Regions from separate parts of the Nonomuraea sp. GTA35 genome, predicted to be linked through region 3. Evidence: riboswitches for the same ligand, from Rfam matches in the RefSeq annotation. Region 3 holds a riboswitch; each other region holds the start of a gene.
The links. Region 3 has a riboswitch for cyclic di-AMP ahead of ACBJ32_RS27310 (hypothetical protein). Riboswitches for the same ligand answer to the same signal wherever they lie in the genome.

Region 1: another riboswitch for cyclic di-AMP. It lies ahead of ACBJ32_RS28300 (C40 family peptidase); the one in region 3 lies ahead of ACBJ32_RS27310 (hypothetical protein).
Region 2: another riboswitch for cyclic di-AMP. It lies ahead of ACBJ32_RS35935 (NlpC/P60 family protein); the one in region 3 lies ahead of ACBJ32_RS27310 (hypothetical protein).

What each region holds. Positions count from the first base shown of each region.
Region 1 is NZ_JBGNUV010000006.1:361,091-368,160, forward strand. Features, by position in the region: gene ACBJ32_RS28285 (Uma2 family endonuclease) at 1-67, shown strand, start outside; gene ACBJ32_RS28290 (branched-chain amino acid aminotransferase) at 99-1,196, opposite strand; gene ACBJ32_RS28295 (3-isopropylmalate dehydrogenase) at 1,422-2,459, opposite strand; cyclic di-AMP (ydaO/yuaA leader) riboswitch at 2,558-2,702, shown strand; gene ACBJ32_RS28300 (C40 family peptidase) at 2,910-3,314, shown strand; gene ACBJ32_RS28305 (SSI family serine proteinase inhibitor) at 3,372-3,761, opposite strand; gene ACBJ32_RS28310 (class I SAM-dependent methyltransferase) at 3,862-4,677, shown strand; gene serA (phosphoglycerate dehydrogenase) at 5,092-6,681, opposite strand; gene ACBJ32_RS28320 (hypothetical protein) at 7,012-7,070, shown strand, end outside.
Region 2 is NZ_JBGNUV010000009.1:339,466-346,535, forward strand. Features, by position in the region: gene ACBJ32_RS35925 (RDD family protein) at 1-1,348, opposite strand, end outside; gene ACBJ32_RS35930 (amino-acid N-acetyltransferase) at 1,434-2,015, opposite strand; cyclic di-AMP (ydaO/yuaA leader) riboswitch at 2,282-2,433, shown strand; gene ACBJ32_RS35935 (NlpC/P60 family protein) at 2,440-3,486, shown strand; gene ACBJ32_RS35940 (LuxR C-terminal-related transcriptional regulator) at 3,518-3,730, opposite strand; gene ACBJ32_RS35945 (cytochrome P450) at 4,232-5,113, shown strand; gene lysX (bifunctional lysylphosphatidylglycerol synthetase/lysine--tRNA ligase LysX) at 5,119-6,600, opposite strand; gene ACBJ32_RS35955 (hypothetical protein) at 6,759-7,070, shown strand, end outside.
Region 3 is NZ_JBGNUV010000006.1:161,053-168,122, reverse strand. Features, by position in the region: gene ACBJ32_RS27345 (ABC transporter permease) at 1-785, shown strand, start outside; gene ACBJ32_RS27340 (hypothetical protein) at 816-1,256, opposite strand; gene ACBJ32_RS27335 (STAS domain-containing protein) at 1,395-1,721, shown strand; gene ACBJ32_RS27330 (VOC family protein) at 1,729-2,241, opposite strand; gene ACBJ32_RS27325 (YetF domain-containing protein) at 2,238-2,816, opposite strand; gene ACBJ32_RS27320 (rod shape-determining protein) at 2,813-3,787, opposite strand; gene ACBJ32_RS27315 (DUF5302 domain-containing protein) at 4,024-4,224, shown strand; cyclic di-AMP (ydaO/yuaA leader) riboswitch at 4,388-4,523, shown strand; gene ACBJ32_RS27310 (hypothetical protein) at 4,709-5,428, shown strand; gene ACBJ32_RS27305 (alpha/beta fold hydrolase) at 5,494-6,339, shown strand; gene ACBJ32_RS27300 (hypothetical protein) at 6,388-6,759, opposite strand; gene ACBJ32_RS27295 (roadblock/LC7 domain-containing protein) at 6,803-7,070, opposite strand, start outside.

The DNA of each region.
Region 1 (7,070 bases), 200 kb from region 3:
GCTCACCGAGCCGCTGTTCCTGCCGGCGCCGTGGGAATTGTCGCTGAATACCGGGGAATGGTGGTGAGCCCTGCCGGGAGGGCTCACCACCGGCCGGTTCAGCCGATCTTGTGGATCCAGTTGTGGGTGTCGGGGCGGGCGCCGTACTGGATGCCGACGAGCTCCTCGCGCACCCGCATCGTCACCGGGCCCGGCGTGCCGTCGGCCACGGTCCAGGAGCGGTCGGCGCCCTTGACCGTGCCGACCGGCGTCACCACGGCCGCCGTGCCGCACGCGAACACCTCGGTGAGGTCGCCGGACGCGCTCGCCTCCTGCCACTCGTCCACCGTGATGAGCCGCTCCTCCGTCTCCAGCCCCAGGTCGCCGGCCAGCTCCAGGATCGACTCGCGGGTGATGCCGGGCAGCAGGGTGCCGGTGAGGGCGGGCGTGACGAGCTTGTCGCCGAAGACGAAGAACAGGTTCATCCCGCCCATCTCCTCGACGTACCGGTGCTCCTGCGCGTCCAGCCACACGACCTGGTCGCAGCCGTTCTCCACCGCCTGCCGCTGCGCCACGAACGCCGCGGCGTAGTTGCCGCCGCACTTGGCGAAGCCGGTGCCGCCGGGGGCGGCGCGGGTGTACTCGGTGGACAGCCAGACGGAGACGGGCTTGACGCCACCGGTGAAGTACGAGGCCGCCGGCGAGGCGATGACCATGTACTTGTAGGTCTTCGACGGGTAGTTGACCCCGAGCCCCGCCTGGGTGGCGATCATGAAGGGGCGCAGGTAGAGGCTGTGCCCCTCGGTGGTGGGCACCCACTCCTTGTCGGTCTGGACGAGCAGCTCCAGCGACTCGACGAACGTCTCCTCCGGCAGCTCGGGCATGGCCATGCGCGCGGCCGAGCGGTTGAAGCGGCCGGCGTTGGCGTACGGGCGGAAGGTGACGATCGAGCCGCCGATCTGCCGGTAGGCCTTCAGGCCCTCGAACAGCTCCTGCGCGTAGTGGAAGACCGAGGTGGCGGGGTCGAGCGAGAGCGGACCGTACGGCATGAGCCTGGCGTCGTGCCAGCCCTCGCCCTCGGTGTAGTCGATCGAGATCATGTGATCGGTGAACGTCTGCCCGAATCCGGGGTTCGCCAGTACCTGCTCCCGCTCGGCTGCGGTGCGAGCGTGGTCGGATAGCTGCACGTCGAAGCTGAGCTTCTGAGCGATGGTCATGACGGCGGTCCTTCTCTCTACGGTCTACCGAAATCTACCGGAATCCGGTCACCCCTCCGGGAGCTGTCGCGCTCCCGGGGGCGGTCCGTACTTCCTATTGTCTCGCTATATGGGATGGCAAGCGGTTGATGGGGGGTTGGCCCGATTACCGCCGTGGCCTGGGTACACGAAAACGCGCCCGGCAGTCCTCCTCGGACCGCCAGGCGCGTACGGGGCTAGGCGGTCCTAGCCGGATACTCGCGCGGTGATGTCGTCGCCGATCTCGCTGGTGCTGCGGCTTGCCCCGCGCTCGGCGATGTCGTCGGCGACCGCCCGCTCGACCCTGGCCGCCTCGTCGTGCAGGCCGAGGTGGTCGAGGAGCATGGAGACGGACAGGATGGTCGCGGTGGGGTCGGCCTTGCCCTGGCCGGCGATGTCGGGGGCGCTGCCGTGCACCGGCTCGAACATGCTGGGCGCCGCGCCCTCCGGGTTGATGTTGCCGCTGGCCGCCAGGCCGATGCCGCCGGCGATGGCCGCGCCGAGGTCGGTGATGATGTCGCCGAACAGGTTGTCGGTGACGACCACGTCGAAGCGCTCGGGCTGGGTCACGAAGAACATCGAGGCCGCGTCGATGTGGCAGTAGTCGGTGCTGACCTCCGGGTACTCCTCGGCCACGCGGTTGACCGTGCGCTGCCACAGGTCGCCGGCGAAGGTGAGCACGTTCGTCTTGTGGACGAGGGTCAGCTTCCTGCGCGGCCGGGTCTTGGCCTTCTCGAACGCGTAACGCACCACGCGCTCGACGCCGTGGGCGGTGTTGAGCGACTCCTGGGTGGCGATCTCGTGCGGCGTGCCGCGCCGCATGACGCCGCCCGTGCCGGCGTAGAGGCCCTCGGTGCCCTCACGCACGACGATCATGTCGATGTTCTCCGTCGGCGTGCCGGCCAGGGGGGTCGCCACGCCGGGGAACAGCTTGACCGGCCGCAGGTTGACGTAGTGGTCGAAGGCGAAGCGGAGTCGCAGCAGGAGGTCGCGCTCGAGGATGCCGGGCGGCACGCTGGGGTCGCCGATGGCGCCGAGCAGGATCGCGTCGTAGCCGCGCAGCTCGTCGAGCACCGAGTCGGGGAGAGTCTCGCCGGTACGGTGGTAGCGTGCGGCCCCCAGGTCGTAGTGCGTGGGCTCGATCTTCGTGCCTACTGCCTCCAGGACCTTGAGCCCTTCGGCGACGACCTCGGTGCCGATGCCATCCCCAGGGATGACGGCCAGGCGGATGTTACGCGACTCCATGACGGCAACCATACCGGCTCGTCTCGTCTGACGAACACACCATCTCATTTTCCGGACGTCCGGTTTGGGGGGATTGCGACCTTTTGACCGTTTCGTTAGAGTCCGTCGAGCCTAATCCACGCAGCCGCTGCGTGGAGCCGGGGACCCACTTTCCCCCAGGGGCGAATCGGCGGTCAGCGCCGTAGGGCTGTCTTCCAGGCCCGAGCCCGTCAGCTAACCCGGTCGGCCGTATGGAAGGACAGTGCTCTGTCTCGCACCGCCATCGTCCTGGCAGCAGCTTCTGCCGGACTCATCCTGGCCACCCCCGCCGCCCAGGCGGCCACCGGCGACGAGGTCGCCGCCCGGTCCGCCACCGACAAGGACACCACCACCCTCACCGGCGCCGAGATCCGGCGCATCAGGCAGGCCCAGGCGCCCAGACCCGCCTGGAAGATCGCCCTCGACTACGCCATGGACAAGCGCGGCATCCCGTACGTCTGGGGCGGAACCAGCGATCGAGGGTACGACTGCTCGGGGCTCATGCTCCGGGCGTACGAGAAGGCGGGGATCGACCTGCCGAGAACGGCCCGCGAGCAGTACGGGGCCTTCTCCAGGAAGATCTCCTGGAACGATCTAAGACCCGGCGACCTGGTGTTCTTCAGCAACCTGGGCCACGTCGGGATGATCTCCAAGCCCGGCCACATGGTGCACGCGCCGCGGTCGGGCGACGTGGTGAAGGAGGAGAAGCTCTCCCACTGGCGCAGGCAGGCCTTCGTCGGCGCTGTCCGGCCGGACCCCAAGGGCGTGCGCCAGTGGGCCGAACAGCTCGAACAGCGCCGCGAAACCGTGCCCGCCGACGTGACCGCCACCCTCTGAGAAGCCCGAGCGGCCCCGCTTTCCCCCGCGGGGCCGCTCGTCCTCCTCAGCAGGCGGTCAGGGCACGATCGGGGCGGCGAGGTGCGCCACGAAGCACGGGTTCGGGTAGTCGTCGGCGAAGTCCTTCGGCTCGCCCCGATAGTCGCCCCGGATCTCGACGTGCACCGGGTCGAAGATCTTCGGGCAGGGCACGTCCGGCCGGTACCTGATCCGGTCCAGGTCGCCGCCGAACTCGTCCAGCCTGTCGCAGGCGGCGACGGGGTCGGGGTGGACGCCGCCTTCCGGACGGCAGGTCAGGAACCACTGCGTGGTGCTGCCGCCGTGGTAGGTGGTGATGCGCAGGTAGGACTCCTGCGCGTGGGCGGGGACGGCGAGCAGCGCCGCGACGGTCAGAGCGGGCAGGGCTACGGTCGCGGCGCGACGGATCACGCTCAGGGAAGCGCGCATGGGGGAACCTCCTGCATGGATGAACACGTATAGCGACGCTATCAACACTCTTCGTATCCAGAAGGGCAGGTGTTGGTACCACGGGCGTAGCGTGTCGGATATGTCATCCGAGAAGGTGCACCTGACCGGGGAGAAGGCGACGCTCCTGGCCACCCTGTACGGCAGAGCGCTCGACGCGACCTCCCCGCACCCGATACTCGGCGACCGGATGGCGGCGGAGGCGATCGAGCGGATCGACCACGACTTCCGCGAGACCGGGCTCGACGCCAGGATGGCCAGGGCCGTGGCACTGCGGGCACGCTTCATCGACAGGTGGGCGGGCGAGTTCCTCGGCGCCCGTCCCGGGGCGACCGTGTTGCACCTGGGCTGCGGGCTCGACACCCGGGTGTACCGGATGGACCCGCCGCCGTCCGTGCGCTGGTACGACGTGGACTATCCGGAGGTCGTCGAGCTGCGCCGGCGGCTGTTCCCCGAGCGGCCGGGCCACGACCTGATCGGCACCTCGGTCACCGACCTGGGCTGGCTGGAGCGGGTGCCCGCGGACGCTCCCGCGCTGGTCGTCGCGGAGGGCCTGCTCTACTACCTCGACCGGAGCGAAGGCCCCGCGCTGCTGCGGGCGATCGTGGACCGCTTCCCGGGCGGCGGGTTCGTCTTCGACGCCCTGAGCCCGCTCGGGCTGCGGCTGCAGCGGCTCAACAAACCCGTGCGGAAGGCCGGGGCCACGATGCACTGGGCGATCGACGGCCCCGCCGCGCTGCGGGCCATCCATCCGGGGCTGCGCTGCCTGGAGGTGGTGAGCGCGTTCGACATCGACGGCTTCGATCGCCTGTCGGCCGTGCACCGGACGGTGGCCTCGGTCATCAAGCTCGTGCCCGCGCTACGGCGGACAGCCGTCTTCTACCGGCTCGAATTCTGAGGGGCGCCGCCGTTGTCGCGGCGGTCCAGCGCGGTCTGCAGGGCCTCGGCGGCCTCGTCCTGCTGCTCTTCGGTGCGGTTCCAGGCGTACATGTCGTACATGTGACTCAGCTCATTTCGCGGACGCGTTCCAGTGGGAAGCCGGACTCCGGTCGCGAATCCGACCGGGCCTGATCTCGTGGTCCGGGTCACGGACCGGACGAATGGGACTTACTGGCCGACACAACGCCGCACTCCGCGGCGGGTCGTCGACCTGCCCTAACAGGCCCCGCCGCGGCAGGCAATGAGTACGAACACCTGGCGCATTAGCAGCCACAGTACCCGAGGATCTGCTCGGAAGTCCTAGTATCTTGCATGCTGAGACGCAAAGGGCCGCCACCCGGACGGGTGACGGCCCTGCGCGAGATCCGGGAGGTCAGTCCTCCAGGTCCACCGAGCGGCCGCTCTCGGCGCCGATCTCGGACCCGATCTGCTCGACGACCTCGGCGGGGATGGCGGAGTCGACGGTCAGCGCGATGAGCGCCTTGCCGCCCTTGACGTCACGGGCCACCTGCATCGAGGCGATGTTGATGCTGTGCTCGCCCAGGAGCCTGCCCACCACGCCGACGATGCCGGGGCGGTCGGTGTAGGTGTAGAAGCACAGGTGGGCCGTCGGCTCGATCTCCATCTCGTAGCCGTTGACCTCGACGATCTTGGTGATCTGCCGGGGGCCGGAGAGCGTGCCGGAGACCGACACGGTGCGGCCGTCGGCGAGCACGCCGCGCACGGTCACCACGTTGCGCCAGTCGGGGCTCTCGGAGCTGGTGACCAGCTCGACGGTGATGCCGCGGTCCTTGGCCAGCAGCGGCGCGTTGACGTAGGTGACCTGCTCCTCGACCACGTCGGCGAAGACGCCCTTGAGCGCGGCCAGCTCGATCACCCGCACGTCCTGGGCGGCGATCTCGCCGCGCACCTCGACGTCGAGCTTGGTGGCCACCTCGCCGGCCAGCGCGGTGAAGACGCGGCCGAGCTTCTCGGCCAGCGGCAGGCCCGGCTTGACGTCCTCGGCCACGGCGCCGCCCTGGACGTTGACCGCGTCCGGCACGAACTCGCCCGCCAGCGCCAGCTTCACGCTCCGCGCGACCTGGGTGCCGGCCTTCTCCTGGGCCTCGTGCGTGGAGGCGCCGAGGTGCGGCGTGACGACGACCTGGTCCAGCTCGAACAGCGGGCTGTCGGTGCACGGCTCCTTGGAGAAGACGTCCAGGCCGGCTCCCGCGACCCGGCCCTCCTTGATCGCCGAGTAGAGCGCGCTCTCGTCCACGATGCCGCCGCGGGCCACGTTGACGATGCGGACGCTCGGCTTGACCTGGTGCAGCTCCTTGTCACCGATGAGCCCGATCGTCTCCTTGGACTTGGGCAGGTGCACGGTGAGGAAGTCGGCCTGCTTGAGCACCTCTTCGAGGCTGAGCAGCTTGACGCCCATCTGCGCGGCGCGGGCCGGCGGCAGGTAGGGGTCGTAGGCGATCAGCTCGACGCCGAACGGCTGCAGGCGCTGCGCCACGAGCTGGCCGATCTTGCCCAGGCCGAGGATGCCGATGACCTTCTCGTCGAGCTCGACACCGGTGTACTTCGACCGCTTCCACTCGCCGTTCTTCAGCGCGGCGTGGGCCTGGGCCGTGTTGCGCGCGCTGGCCAGGATGAGGGCGATCGTCTGCTCGGCGGCGCTGGTGATGTTGGAGGTCGGGGCGTTCACGACCATGACACCGGCCTTGGTGGCCGCCTCGACGTCGACGTTGTCGAGCCCGACACCGGCGCGGGCGACCACGCGCAGCTTGGGGGCCGCGGCGATCGCCTCGGCGTCGACCTGGGTGGCGGAGCGCACGATGAGCGCGTCCACGTCGGCGAGAGCGGGCAGGAACTGGGAACGGTCGGCGCCGTCGGTGTGGCGGACCTCGAAATCAGCACCGAGTACGGCGAGGCCAGCCTCGGACAGCTCCTCTGCGACCAGAACGACGGGCTTGTTCACGTCTGTGCATCCTTAAGGCACGGCGGAGGGGGGTCACCGTCCACGGAACCCCCCAGCGGTCCCACAGAGTGTATCCGCAGCTTGTGAACGTATTCACGAGGGGCCAGCATGTGAGACGGAACCCGGCGTACCCAGCTCGCGGCAAACTCATCCACTCCGCTCACATCTTTGTCTTGATCGGGAGATTTATTCGCCATTAGCCTGATAAGCCGTGGCCGACTACCTATGGTTCGTCATATGAGCATCGGGAATCCTGCGCTTGCCGACGTGCTCGCACAGCATGGCACGCCCCATCGCCTGCTGGGCGCTCTTGCCGACGGTGGAGTCCTGGTGGCAGTGCGACCAGATCGTTCCGTCGTCCTGGGGACGACACAGGCCGGTGACCGGGT
Region 2 (7,070 bases), on a different contig from region 3:
GAGCGACCTTGATGCCCATGACCATCTTGCCGACCGTCTGGCCCTTCAGCTTGACCAGGAGGAAGTCGTAGGCCACGTAGATCAGGGTCACGACGATCGCGACGGCCAGGTAGTACAGCAACCCGAACGTCAGCCCGGACGTGAGCCCGGTGATCGAGCTGTAGGACGGGTACAGCGGGGTGAGGGCGAGCGACACCACCCACATCACGACGCCGAAGATCACACCGTCGATGATCCTCGCCACCAGGCGCTGCCACCACTCGGCCAGCGGCGCCGGCGCCCCGGGAGGCTGCACGCCGACCGGCTGGCCGTAGGGCTGCCCGTAGCCGGGCTGCTGGCCGTAGCCGCCCTGCCCGTACTGCTGCGGCTGCTGCCCGTAGCCCTGCTGGCCGTACTGCTGCTGGTCGCCGTACTGCTGCTGGCCGTAACCGGGCTGGGCGTAGCCGGGCTGGGACTGCTGCTGCTGTCCATATCCCTGCTGGCCGTAGCCCTGCTGCTGACCGTACTGGCCCTGCTGGCCGTAGTCGGGCTGCGACTGCTGCTGCTGACCGTAGTCCGGCTGGGACTGCTGCTGCTGGCCGTAAGCGGCCTGCTGACCGTAGTCGGGCTGCGACGGGGCCTGCTGACCGTACTGCGCCTGCTGGCCGTAGTCGGGCTGCGACGGGGCCTGCTGCCCGTAGGCGGCCTGCTGACCGTAGTCCGGCTGGGACTGCTGCTGCTGGCCGTAAGCGGCCTGCTGCCCGTAGCCGGGCTGCGACGGGGGCTGCTGGGCGTAGCCGGGCTGCTGGCCCGACTGCGGCTGCTGGCCGTAGCCGGGCTGCTGGCCGTAGCCCTGCTGGTCGCCGTACTGCTGCTGGCCGTAACCCGGCTGGGACTGCTGCTGCTGTCCGTAGCCCTGCTGCTGGCCGTATTGGGGCTGCTGGCCCGACTGGGGTTGCTGGCCGTAGCCCTGCTGCTGACCGTACTGCTGCTGGTCGTATTGCTGCCCGTAGCCCTGCTGCTGGCCGTAGTCGGGCTGGGACTGCTGTTGCTGGCCGTAGCCCTGCTGCTGACCGTACTGCTGCTGGTCGTATTGCTGTCCGTAGCCCTGCTGGCCGTAGCCCTGCTGCTGGCCGTGCTGGGGTTGGCCATAGCCCTGCTGCTGGCCGTAACCCTGCTGGCCGTAACCCTGCTGCTGGCCGTACTGGGGTTGCTGGCCGTAGGCGTCGTCCGCCCGGTAGCCGACCACAGTCACGTCCGGGTCGGGCTCGCCAGGGTGGCGGCCCGTGTTCTGCTGCCCGTAAGGGGTGCCGGGCGCGGAATTCTCGCCGGATTCGTCCTGCGGATACGGCGGCTGTCCGGTGCTCACCGTGTCACCTCGCTTCGAGTGCGCATGTGGCACGTGTCAGGACACATGCCTGTGCTGCCCAACGTATCGACATAGGTATCAACAATCACCTTTCCATCTGGTCAAGGTCTGCGTCACCCGATGTCAGATGGAGCAGCATGCGGGTGTTGCCCAGGGTGTTCGGTTTGACGTGTTCCAGGTCGAGGAACTCCGCCACACCCTCGTCGTACGAGGCCAGCAGCTCGGCGTAGACCTCGGGAGAGACCGGCGTGCCCTGAATCGGGCGGAAGCCGTGCCTCGCGAAGAAGTCCACCTCAAAAGTCAGACAGAATACACGTCGCAGACCCAGATCCTTCGCGTGCTGTATCAGCGCCGAGACGATCCGATGGCCGACGCCCATGCCGCGGCACTCCGGATCCACCGCCACGGTGCGGACCTCCGCGAGATCCTCCCACAGCACGTGGAGCGCACCGCAGCCGACGACCTGCCCGCCCCGCTCGGCCACCCAGAACTCCTGTACGTCCTCGTACAGGGTGACCGTGGCCTTCTCCAGGAGCCGAGGACCTGCGCCCGCGTAGGTGTCGACCAGCCGCCTGACCGTCCGGACGTCGGGCGTGCGGGCACGCCGGACCACCACCGCGGTCTCGGGCCCGGTCTCGGACGTTGCCAGTTCGGCCACCTGCTCCATGGCCCTCCAGAGTACAGATGTCATTACGGCTCAGACTTAACTCCCATCTCTGGGCCCATCCTGTTACATGTGGTGGCCATATGAGCACGCTCCCCACATCCGGCTGAAGCAGCAACGAAGGGGACATAAAGTCCGATCAGCACAGTCAGGCACGAGATCACCTTGTGACCCTTCGGTTGTGAAACCTCTATGAACTCGGCAGTTCCGGTTGAGCACGAACTCGGAGTGCATTAGTGTCCAGCGACGATGTTCCCCGCGTGTCGCGCGCGAGGAACACGCCCAATCCCCGCGAGGGGAGCCGGGGACCCACCGGCGGCGACCCCCATCGCCCGCCGCCAGGGGTGAATCCGAGTCGTTCGGTAGGGCTGCTCCGGCCCGAACCCGTCAGCTAACCCGGTAGGCGTCGAGGAAGGGAGCTTGGTTGGTGAAGCGCACGCGCAACGGCGGGGAGAAGACGGCGGGCAAGCACGCGCGCCCTCAGGAACGGCTCCGGCGATCACGCCGCCTCGGCGGTGTGGTGAGTCTCACAGTCGCGGCGCTCCTGATCGCCATTCCCGTCGGCCCGGCGTCCGCGGACCCCAAGCCTTCACTCCAGGACCTGGCCAAGCAGGTCGAGAAGATGCACAACGAGATCGAGACGCTGACCGAGGAGTACAACGGCCAGCGCGAGAAGCTCAAGACCGCCAAGAAGGCCGCCGACGCGGCGCGGAAGACGCTGGCGACCAGTGAGGCCGAGCTCGAGGCCAAGCGTACGGAGGTCGCGCTGCTGGCCCAGAACGCGTACATGACCGGCGGGCTGAACCGGATGCTGGCGTTCGCCACCGCCGGCGACCCCGACTCCTTCCTCGACCGCGCCGCCACCATGGACGTGCTGGAGCAGCAGCAGGGCGCGGAGGTCAACCAGGTCACCCAGGCCAGGGAGGCCGCCGAGCGCGCCAGGGCCGGCGCCCAGGCACGCATCGACGAGGTCCAGGAGATCGTCTCCGAGCTCGACACCAAGCGCGACAAGATCACCAAGCTGGTCACCAAGGTCGAGAGCAACCTGTTCAGGCGGGCGCTGGGCGAGGCCGGCCGTCCCGGCACGCGGGCGCAGCGCGTCAACCTGCCGATCGTTGGCAGCGGCAAGGCCGCCCAGGCCGCGCGGTGGGCGCTCACGCAGCAGCTCAAGCCGTACGTCTGGGGCGCCGAGGGCCCCAGCTCCTACGACTGCTCGGGCCTGGTCATGGCCGCCTACCAGAAGGTCGGCATCTCCCTGCCGCACTACACCGGCAGCCAGTGGACCGCCGGCAGGCACATCTCACGCGAGGAGATGCGCCCCGGCGACCTGGTGTTCTTCTACAGCGACCTGCACCACGTGGGCATCTACCTGGGCGGCGGCATGATGGTGCACGCGCCGCAGACCGGTGACGTCGTACGGATCGCCTCGATCGCCAACAGGCCGTTCGCCGGCGCGGTACGCATCGCCGACTGACCCCGGACCCCCTTCCCCTGGCCGCTCGCCGCTAGATCAGCTGGCGGCGGGCCGCCCATGCCACGGCCTCGATCGCCGTGGCGACACCGATGCGGTCGCAGATGCCACGTAGTCTCCTGCGCACTGTGCGCCCGCTGATGTCCAGCCGTCTGCCCACCCGGTCGACCGTGACCCCCTTGGCCAGCTCCGCGAGCAATGCAAGATCCGCATGGCTCAGCTCAACACCTTCAGTGAGCACATCCATCGGGAGCCCTCCCCCCCAACAGCTGACTTGGGCCTCTTCACCGGGCCGAAGTCGCTCCTCGCAGACGGTAAACGCATCCTGGAAAGGTCGTCAAGCATTACAATCGCCGCGCTTGACCAGCACTATTGACATGATCCGAAATATGTGACCTACTCGCGATATGTCGGCGCCGATCAGTCCAGGATGAGCGATCTCATGGGGCCTCCCGGTGCTCCGGATCCGGCGGCTCTGAGCCCGGCTGATGTCCTGGGTTTTGATCCGTTCGATCGGGGATTTCTGCATGATCCTTACTCCCGCTATCGGGAGCTGAGCGCGCGTGGCGCCCTCTTCCGTACGCGCGGGGGTCTGCTCGTCGCCACCACGCACGAGCTGTGCACGACCCTGCTCCGCGACCCGCGCTTCGGCCGCGGCTCCGGCAGGCAGAACGGCGCCGACCCAGGTCAGCCCGTTGCATCGTTCCTATGGCTGGATCCACCGGACCACACGAGGCTGCGTGCCCTGGTGAGCAGGGCGTTCACCCCGCGCATGATCGAACGGCTCCGCCCGCGCGTCGAGGAGATCGCCGCGTCGCTGATCCGCGCGCTGCCCGACGAGGCCGACCTCGTGTCGGGGCTCGCCTACCCGCTGCCGGTCATGGTGATCAGCGAGATGCTCGGGGTGCCTCCAGAGGACCACGAACGCTTTCGCGGCTGGAGCGAGAAGCTTGCCCGCGGCCTTGACCCGATGCTTACAGAAGGCCTCTTATCGGAAACCGGGCGGGCCAGAAGGGAGTTCGGCGACTACTTCCGCGAGCTCGCCGCGATCAGGCGGGAGCGGCCCGGTGACGACCTCCTGAGCGCGCTGACAGGCGTGCGGGAGCTCACCGAGGCCGAGCTCCTGGCCACCTGTGTGCTCCTGCTCGTGGCCGGCCACGAGACGACCGTCAACCTCATCGCCAACGGCGTCCTGGCCCTGCTCCGGCACGGGCTGCTGGCGCAGGCGGCGCGGCGGCCCAGGGAAGTGGTGGAGGAGGTGCTCCGGTACGACCCGCCGGTGCAGCTCACCGTCAGGGTCGCGCTGGAGGACGTGTCGCTGGGCGGGACGCCGGTGCCGAAGGGCACGCCGGTGATGGCCGTGATAGGCGCGGCCAATCGTGACCCGGCGGTCTTTCCCGATCCTGGCCGCTTCGACGTGACCCGCTCGCCGGAGCGGCACCTCGCCTTCGGGCTGGGGATCCACTTCTGCCTCGGGGCCACGCTGGCGCGGATGGAGGGCGAGATCGCGCTGTCGGCCCTCGCCTCGGCGGCGCCCCGGCTGGAGCTGGCCGAGCCCGCGCCGCCGTACAAGGAGAACGTGGTGCTGCGCGGGCTCGCCTCGCTGCCGGTGCGGCTGCGGCGCTCCTGACCGGCCTATTGGGTGGGCTTGACGAGCGGGAACAGGATGGTCTCGCGGATGTTCCTGCCGGTGAAGGCCATGATCAGCCGGTCGATGCCCGCGCCCATGCCTCCGGTGGGCGGCATGGCGTACTCCAGCGCCTGGAGGAAGTCCTCGTCGAGCTGCATGGCCTCCGGGTCGCCCCCGGCGGCCAGCATGGACTGCTCCACGAGGCGGCGGCGCTGGTCGATCGGGTCGTTGAGCTCCGAGAAGGCGGTGCCCAGCTCGGTGCCGAAGCCGATCAGGTCCCACTTCTCGGTCAGCAGCGGGTTGTCGCGGTGCACGCGGGCCAGCGGGGAGGTCTCCAGCGGGTAGTCCATGACGAACGTGGGCTGGATCAGCGTGTGCTCCACCAGCTCCTCGAACAGCTCCTGGACGAGCTTGCCCGGGCCCCACTTCGGATCCCAGTGGATCTCGCGCCGGTCGGCGATCTTGCGCAGCTCCTCCAGGGTGGTGGAGGTGGTGATCTCCTCGCCCACCGCCTCGGAGACCAGGTGGTAGAGCGGGATGCGGGGCCACTGCGCACCGCCGAGGTCGACCTCCGCGCCGTCGTGCACGACCACCGTGCCGTCCAGCGCGGCCAGGGCGGCACGCTGGATCATTCGCTGGGTCAGGTCGGCCATGTCGTGGTAATCGAGGTACGTCCCGTAGGCCTCGATCATCGTGAACTCGGGGTTGTGCGTGGAGTCCGCGCCCTCGTTGCGGAAGGTCCGGCTGATCTCGAAGACCTTCTCGATGCCGCCCACCACGAGCCGCTTGAGGTAGAGCTCGATCGCGATGCGAAGGTAGAGCTCCATGTCGTAGGCGTTGATGTGGGTCTTGAACGGCCGGGCCGCGGCGCCGCCGTGGATCGGCTGCAACATCGGCGTCTCGACCTCGAGGTAACCCTCCTCGTGCCAGAAGTCGCGCACCGCGCGCACCGTGGCACTGCGCAGCCGGGCCATCTTCCTGGCCTCGTCGTTGACGATGAGGTCGACGTAACGCTGGCGGACCCGCGCCTCGGGGTCGGTGAGGCCGATGTGCTTCTCCGGCAGCGGGCGCAGGCACTTGGCGGTGATCTGCCAGCTGTCGGCGAGGATGGACAGCTCGCCGCGGCGGGAGGTGATCACCTCGCCGATCACGCCGACGTGGTCACCCAGGTCGACGTCGCGCTTCCAGCTCGCCAGCGACTCCTCGCCCACCTTGTCGAGCGAGATCATCACCTGCAGATCGGCGCCGCCGTCGCGGATCGTGGCGAAGCAGAGCTTGCCGCCCACGCGGTTGAGCATGACGCGCCCGACCACGGCGACCTGGTCGCCGGTCGCGGTGTCGGGCTCCAGGCCCTGGTATTTCTCCCTGACCTCGGCGTTGGTCGCCGTGCGTGGGAAATTCACCGGGTAAGGATCGACGCCCTCGCTGCGAAGGCGGTCGAGCTTCTCCCTCCGGATGCGCATCTGCTCGGGAAGTTCGTCGCTCACAACAACAAAGAGTAGGGGATATGGCGAACTGCAAGGGCTCGTCGGCCCCCTGCAGGGTCGCTGAAGGAGCGCTGCAAGAGCCCCGGTTTACAACTTCCTTACGAGCTCGGGGGGGAGCCGGTAGGGAACCGGCCCATGGGGAGCTCGAGGAGACAAAGATGTTCAAGAAGATCGCGACCGGTCTCGCCGCTGTCGCCGCGACCACCGCTGTGGCCCTGTCGCTGCCGGCTTCGGCCCAGGCGAGCTCGTACGACTACTCCGAGGACTGGGGCCCCGCCTACGCCAAGCACGGCCTGGCCAAGGCGCAGGGCTGGGTCGGCGTCGACTGGGACCACCACGGCGACTCGAACGTGGTCAAGGTCAGGGGCAAGCTGTTCGATCTGGACGACCGCAGCTACGAAGAGGGCGGCAAGTGCGCGTACGTCCAGTTCCAGGCCAGCGACTTCGACCACGAATGGTCCCCGGTCTAC
Region 3 (7,070 bases):
TGGGCGCGACCCTGCGCAGCGGGGCCTGGCTGAACGCGGCCACCGAACGCTACCCGGCCGCCGTGATCGGTGCGCTGACCGCCGAGCGGCTCGGCATCGGCGCGGCGGGCCCGGACACCCAGATCGTCGTCGGCGGCGTGCGGTTCACGGTCGTCGGCGTCCTGGAGCCCGTGGCGCTGGCCACGGAGCTGGACAGCGGCGTGCTCGTCGGCTGGCCGGTGGCGGAGGAGCGGCTGGGCTTCGACGGCCACCCGACCACGCTCTACACGCGTTCGGAGGAGGCCAAGCTGGAGTCGGTACGCCAGGTGCTGGCGGGCACGGCCAACCCGGAGGCGCCGAACGAGGTGGACATCTCCCGCCCGTCCGACGCGCTGGCGGCCAAGCAGGCCACCAGCCAGGCGTTCGCCAACCTGCTCCTGGGCGTGGGCGCGGTGGCCCTGCTCGTGGGCGGGGTCGGCGTGGCCAACACGATGGTCATCTCGGTCCTGGAGCGCCGCGCCGAGATCGGCCTGCGCCGCTCGCTCGGGGCGACCAGGGGGCAGATCAGGACGCAGTTATTGGCCGAGTCGCTGCTGCTGTCGGCGCTGGGGGGCACCGGCGGCGTCCTGCTGGGGACGGCGGTGACGATGGGGTACGCGCTCTACAGCGGCTGGCCCTCGGTCGTGCCGGCCTGGGCCACGGTCGGCGGCCTGGCCGCGACCCTGCTCATCGGCGCCGTCGCCGGACTCTACCCGGCCATCCGCGCCTCCCGCCTGTCCCCGACCGAGGCCCTGTCCACGCCGTAGCCGCAGGGAGCCGAGTAGCCGCCCGGGCGGCTACTCGGCCGCGTAACAGGTCGTCTTGCCCACCACCCGGACCCCGGCCTTCTCCCCGGAGAGCACGGTCAGCTCGAACTCCAGCCGGGTCCGGGGGTTGCGCAGCACCGCCACGCCCTGGTCGTGGTCCCGCAGGTCGAGATCGTCGACGACCTTGTCGTAGCCGAGTGCCCGCAACCGTTCCAGCAGCCCGTCCGTCGCTTCGGCCAGGTCGCTTTCCGCCTGGACGAAATGCCGTAACTGCCCAGGGACGCAGGTGTCGTCATCGGCCCGCCGCACGGACGACAGATGCAGCTCGGTGGCCCTGACCAGCTCACCGGCGTCGGCGTCGAGCTGCCTGCTGGCCGCTTCCAGAGTGGGCGGCTCGGACGCGGCCGTGCACGCCGTAACCGCCGCGACACAGAAGAGCATCGCGGACAGGGCGTGTCGGCGGGCGCGCACGAGGGGACCCTATCGAAGATCACCGCTAGCTAACGAGTGAATCACGCAAAAAGCACGGCAGTGTCACCTCGCATCGGCATAAACCGGTCCTTTCAGGGCAGATTGCCACCTTGTATGGCAGGCAGCCCCCGGAGCCGGATGACCTTCGAAACAGATGAGCGAGCACGCGTCACCCTCGTTCCGCACCCCTTCGGCCTGCGCATCACCGGCGAGATCGACCGCGGCAACCGTCACCTGCTCGCCGCCGCCCTCGGCTGGGCCCTCCTGGCGGGCAGCCACGACATCCGCCTCGACCTGTCCGGCCTGACCTTCATCGACGTGGCGGGCATGCGCCTCATCATCGTCGCCGCCGCGCGATTACCCGCGGACCGCGAGCTGATCCTCGACCCGATCTCGCCCGTGGTCCGCCGCGTCCTCTCCCTGACCGGCTGGGAGCAGGCTCCCGGCCTGCGCGTTCGCCTCTGACCCTGGGTCAGGGCCGCCACCGTCGCTGGTCCGTCTCCTTCTCGTACGGCTGCGCGTCCGGATACGTCAGCAGCTCCACCGTCCCGCCCCAGGGCATCCGGCAGTAGGCGAACCGGTTGCGCTCGCCCGCCTCGGGCCCCGGCAGCGGCACCGGCTCCGACAGCCGGACCCCGCCCGCCTCAGCGACCAGGCGCAACGCCTCGTCCAGGTCGTCCACGTACAGGGCGACGTGCTGCCACCCCAGGTCGCACGGCAGCGCGGCCCCGCCCTGCCGCGGCCCGCTGAACTCGAACAGCTCGATCCCCGGCCCGTTGGGCAGGCGCAGCATGCGCACCGCGACCTCGGCCGTGCCCTGCGGCACCCCGAGCCGCCGCTCGGTCGCCCAGCCGCCCTTGGGGCCCTGCGCGCGGGGGAGGGTGTCGTAGAGCACCTCGGCGCCGAACGCGCGGGCGAAGAACTCGGTGGCCGCGTCGAGGTCGGGCACCGTCACCCCGACGTGGTCGATGCCGCGGACGGTCATGCGCTGCCTCCTGTTCTGGCCAGGGCGTCGAGCTTGCGCTCGATGCGGTCGAGCCGGGTACGCAGCTCCGCCACGTCACCCCGCTCGGCGGTCTCCTCGTCGGGCCGCAGCCTGACGAGCACGGCGCCGCCGGGCTCCAGCCGCACCAGGCTCGTGTCGGCCACGCTCGTGCCGCCTCTGAGCTGGATCGCCACGTCGACATCGGCCTGCCGCACGCCCAGCCGCCGCAGCGCCGCGTGCACGTATCCCCCGTCGCGGGCCAGCACGATCGGGCTGCCCTCGACCAGCCTGCCGATCGCCGGCACCGTCGCCGCCAGCCGCACCACGACCGCGTTCACCGCCATCAGGATCACCAGCCCGGCCAGGCCGCCGGCCAGCGAGTCGTCAGGCCCGATGATCGCGTTCTGCACGACGTTGCTCATCAGCAGCATGACCACGAAGTCGAAGTTGTTGAGCTGGGCGATGCCCCGCTTGCCGCCGATGCGCAGCAGCGCCGCCACGGTCACGTACACCGCGACGGTCCTGACGGCCTTGTCGGCGAGCGAGACCCCGCTGTGGAACAGGTCGTCGATCATGTACGGCCGCCACGGAGCCTCCCGATCAGGCCCAGCTCGTCCACGCACCGGCCCAGCCCCAGCGCCACGCACTCCAGCGGGCGCTCGGCCCTGCGCACGGGCATGCCCAGCGTCTCCCGCAGCCGCCGCCCGAGCCCGCGCAGCAGCGATCCGCCGCCGACGAGCACCGCGCCGTGCTCGCCGAGGTCGGCGGCCAGCTCGGCCGGGCAGCGCTCCACCGTCTCCATCGCCGCCCGCGCGATCGACTCGACCGGCTGCCCGGTGGCCTCGAAGATGTGCTGGACGGGCAGCGTCAGCTCCCGCTCGCGGCCGGTGCCGGGGTCGCGGGCCCGCACGACGACGTGCCCGTCGTGCGCGTGCCGCTTGGCCGACTCGGCCTCGCGGTCGTCGAGCTGCAGCCCGTGCTCGCGCTCCACGAAGCGGGCGATGGCCCTGTTCACGGCCTGCCCGCCGTACGGCACCGAGCCGGTCGCCACCACGGACTCGCCGGACAGCACGGCGATCCGCGCGGCGTCGCGGCCGATGTCGATCACCATGTGCCCGGTGCGGTCGGCGGGTGAGATGCCCGAGCCGAGCGCCACGGCCAGCGCGTGCGGGACCAGGTGCACGGTCCTGGCGTCCGCCTCGTACGCGATGTCCTGCAGCGCCTCGCGGTCGATCGGGGTGGAGTCGCAGGGCAGCGCCATGACCAGGCGCGGCCTGGCGTACGGGTGCCAGTGCACCTTGCGCAGGAAGTGCCGGATCATGCGCCGGGCGAGCTCGGCGTCGGCAGGCAGCCCGCCGCTGACGGGCCAGTGGGTGCGCCCGCCGGAGTCGGCGGCGGCCTCCGCGCCGTATCCGACGATCTTGCCCGTGCGGTCGTCGCACACGACGACCGAGGGCTCGTCGAGCACGATGCCCTTGCGTTTGACGTAGATCCGCGTGCTCGCCGCTCCCAGATCCATCGCCAGGTCACGACCGAGGAGTCTCATCGCGGGATTACTTTCCGGATCCGTTCCAACACAACACCACGAACGGAACGGATCCCCTTTACCTGTTACCCCTGGAGCTGTGATCGACGAAGACCGCGAGGCCACGGGCAGGGCCGCTCGGGCGGTCCCGGCCCGGTCTTCCGCTTGCTGTCTTTCACCGCGCAGTGAGCCCGGTTTCGCGTCATAAGCGGTGCCGTGCGAAGCTGTGAACTGTCCCCAACACCATGGAGGTCCTCATGGCGGATACACCGGAGCCGGAAGTCAGCGAAACTCCCGAGGACGAGCTGAAGCGCAAGTTCCGCGAGGCGCTGGAGCGCAAGCGCAACCAGCACGGCGGATCGGGCGCGGGTGGCAGGGGCGGCGACCCATCCAAGATCCACGGGGCGCACGGTCCGGCTGCGAGTAAAAGATCGTTCAGGCGCAAGAGCGGCGGCTGACGCTGGAATTCTGCGGGGGTACGGCGTGCCGTGCCCCCTTTTCCTTTGCCGGGACAGGTAGATCTTTCGCCCGATTCGTGAAGAATCGTTTGCAGATGTCCGTTTCCGTGGCTACTGTAATCGCCATTACCAGCCGGTGACCCAGTCCTTACCCCAGGAGGACGGCCGGTTGGCGCCGAATCCCGAACTTCGGGAACCGGGGAACCACCTCCGTTGGGGTGAATCCGGCTCCGTGCCGGTAGGGCAACTCCACCGCCCGAACCCGTCAGCTAACCCGGTAGGCGTGATGGAGAGGACAACTTACCCCATGCATCAGCGCGTCGTACCCCCGGACCGCGTCTTGACGGCCGCCTGCTGAGCGGCCCCCTTCCTCAAAGGCTCGTATCTTGCGCTCCGCGTAGCGACCTCGCGGCGCTCTGCCCCGCTGCGCCCTCATCCCCTGAGTGCAACCTCCCTGTCCCCCAGTGAAGGGTTTTGCTGCTTCATGTATGCCCGTTTTGGCCTGCGTTCCCTCGCCGTGCTGACCGCCTCCGCCGCCTGCGCGATGAGCATCGCCGGCACGGCCGCCCACGCCGACACCGACACCGGTGAAAAGATCTTGCTCAAGGGCTCGACCACTGCCTCGTACTTCTGGGACGACGCCTCCGGCCGCGCCGGTGACACGGGCCTGCCGGCCAGCGGCAAGCCGATGCAGAAGGGGCTGGCCGCCAGCCCGAGCTGGCCGCTGCTGACCGAGGGTTACGTGGTCTACAAGGGCAAGAAGATGCCCTTCTTCGTGGGCGACCGCGGGCCGGGCGCGCCCTCCAACCGCGGCATCATGCTGGACCTCGACGCCAAGACGTTCGCCGAGCTGACCGGCGGCGAGTTCAACTCCAGCACGCTGGGCGTGGACGGCATCGGCGGCCAGGGCCACATCGAGGTCGACTACGTCATCACCAAGTGGGGCGACGGCGTGGGCAAGAAGAACTACCCGGTGCCGTTCTCGACCGGCGCCTGGGCCGAGCGCGACACCAACCCGGCGACCCCGCCGCAGGCCGAGGACACCTCCGCCGCGGGTGGCAGCCTCCCCGACGCTCCCGCGGACGAGCCGGAGAAGGAGTCCGGCCTGGTCGGCACCGCGCTGATGGCCGGCGTGCTGTCCGTGGCGGGCGGTGGCGCGCTGCTCGGCGGGGAGCGCCTGCGGGCCGCGTTCATGAAGCGCTGAGCTCCCGCATCAATCGGAGCGGATGACCTTTACGTGACGACGACCAGAATGTCATTCTGGTCGTCGTGACCATCCGCGCAGCCGCGAACGGCATCGACATCGCCTACGAGAGCTTCGGCTCACCCACCGGGCGCCCGCTGCTCCTCATCATGGGGCTCGGCGCCCAGCTCATCCAATGGGACGAGGGGTTCTGCGAGCTCCTGGCGGAGCAGGGACACCACGTCGTACGGTTCGACAACCGCGACGCGGGCCTGTCCACGCACCTCCACGAGCACGGCCTGCCCGCGATGGGAGCCGCGCCGCCGTACCTGCTGGACGACCTGGCAGATGACACCGCGGCCCTCATGGACGCGCTCGGCTGGCCGGCGGCCCACGTCGTGGGCGCCTCGATGGGCGGCATGATCGCCCAGACGCTGGCCATCCGGCACCCCGGCCGGGTGCTGACCCTGACCTCCGTCATGTCCACGCCGGGCCCCTCCGTGGCCCCGCCCACGGAGGCCGCCGCCGCCGTCCTGATGGGCAGGCCGGCCGAGGGCCGCGAGGCGGTGCTGGAGCAGGCGGTGCGGACCTGGTCGACCATCGGCTCGCCGGGCTACGAGCTGGACCGGGAGAAGATCAGGGCGACGGCCGGGCTGGCCTACGACCGCTGCTTCGACCCGGCGGGCACGGCCAGGCAACTGGCCGCGATCATGGCGTCGGGCGACCGTACGGAGCTGCTCGCCCGGGTCGAGGTGCCCACGCTCGTGCTGCACGGGGAGGCTGACCCGCTGGTCCCGGTGGCGGGCGGCCGGGCCACGGCCGCGGCCGTCCCCGGGGCGCGGCTGGTGACGTACCCGGGGATGGGGCACGACCTGCCGCGCGAGCTCTGGCCGAGCTTCGTCGCCGAGATCACCAAGCTGACCTCGCCCTGACGACGCCGGTGGCCCGCCCCCGCGGGGCCGGGCCACCGGATCGGGCGTTCAGACCTCCAGCTTCTCCTCGATGCCCCGGAGCTGGTGGCGGGCCAGCGCCAGGTTGGCGCGGTTGCGGTCGAGCGCCAGGTACAGGAACAGGCCCTTGCCGCCGCGCCCGGTGATCGGGCGGATGATGTGGTACTGGCCGCTCAGCGTGATCAGGATGTCCTCGATGGCGTCCTTGAGGCCCAGCGAGTCCATCGTGCGCAGCTTGGCCTTGACGACCTCCGTGTTGCCGGCCGCGGCGATCTGCAGGTCCAGGTCCTTGGAGCCGCCGAGGGCCCCCAGTGCCATGCCGCTGCCGTGGTCGACGATCGCGGCCCCGATGGAGCCGTCGATGCTCATCATCTCCTTGAGCGACACGTCCATGCCGGCCATGTCTTCTCCTCTCACTGTTCGCGAGTCACTGTTTGTTCGCGAGTCACTGTTTGCGAGCTGAGACGGCGGCCACGGCGGCAGCCGTCTTCCTGCCCTCCAGTCGCAGCAGCCCGACGTTCGCGCCGGGTCCGGCCAGGACCGTGAGGACGATGGTGGGGCCGGCGGCGTAGAAGGCCGTGAAACCGGCGGTGCCGGAGATGAGCGTCTCCTCGAGCGTCCCCTGGCCGGTGATGAGGAGCATCCGCCTGCTCATCGCGAGCAGCGCCGCCGACAGCGCCGCCGCCTGCTCGCCCGACTCCCCTGGAAGGTCG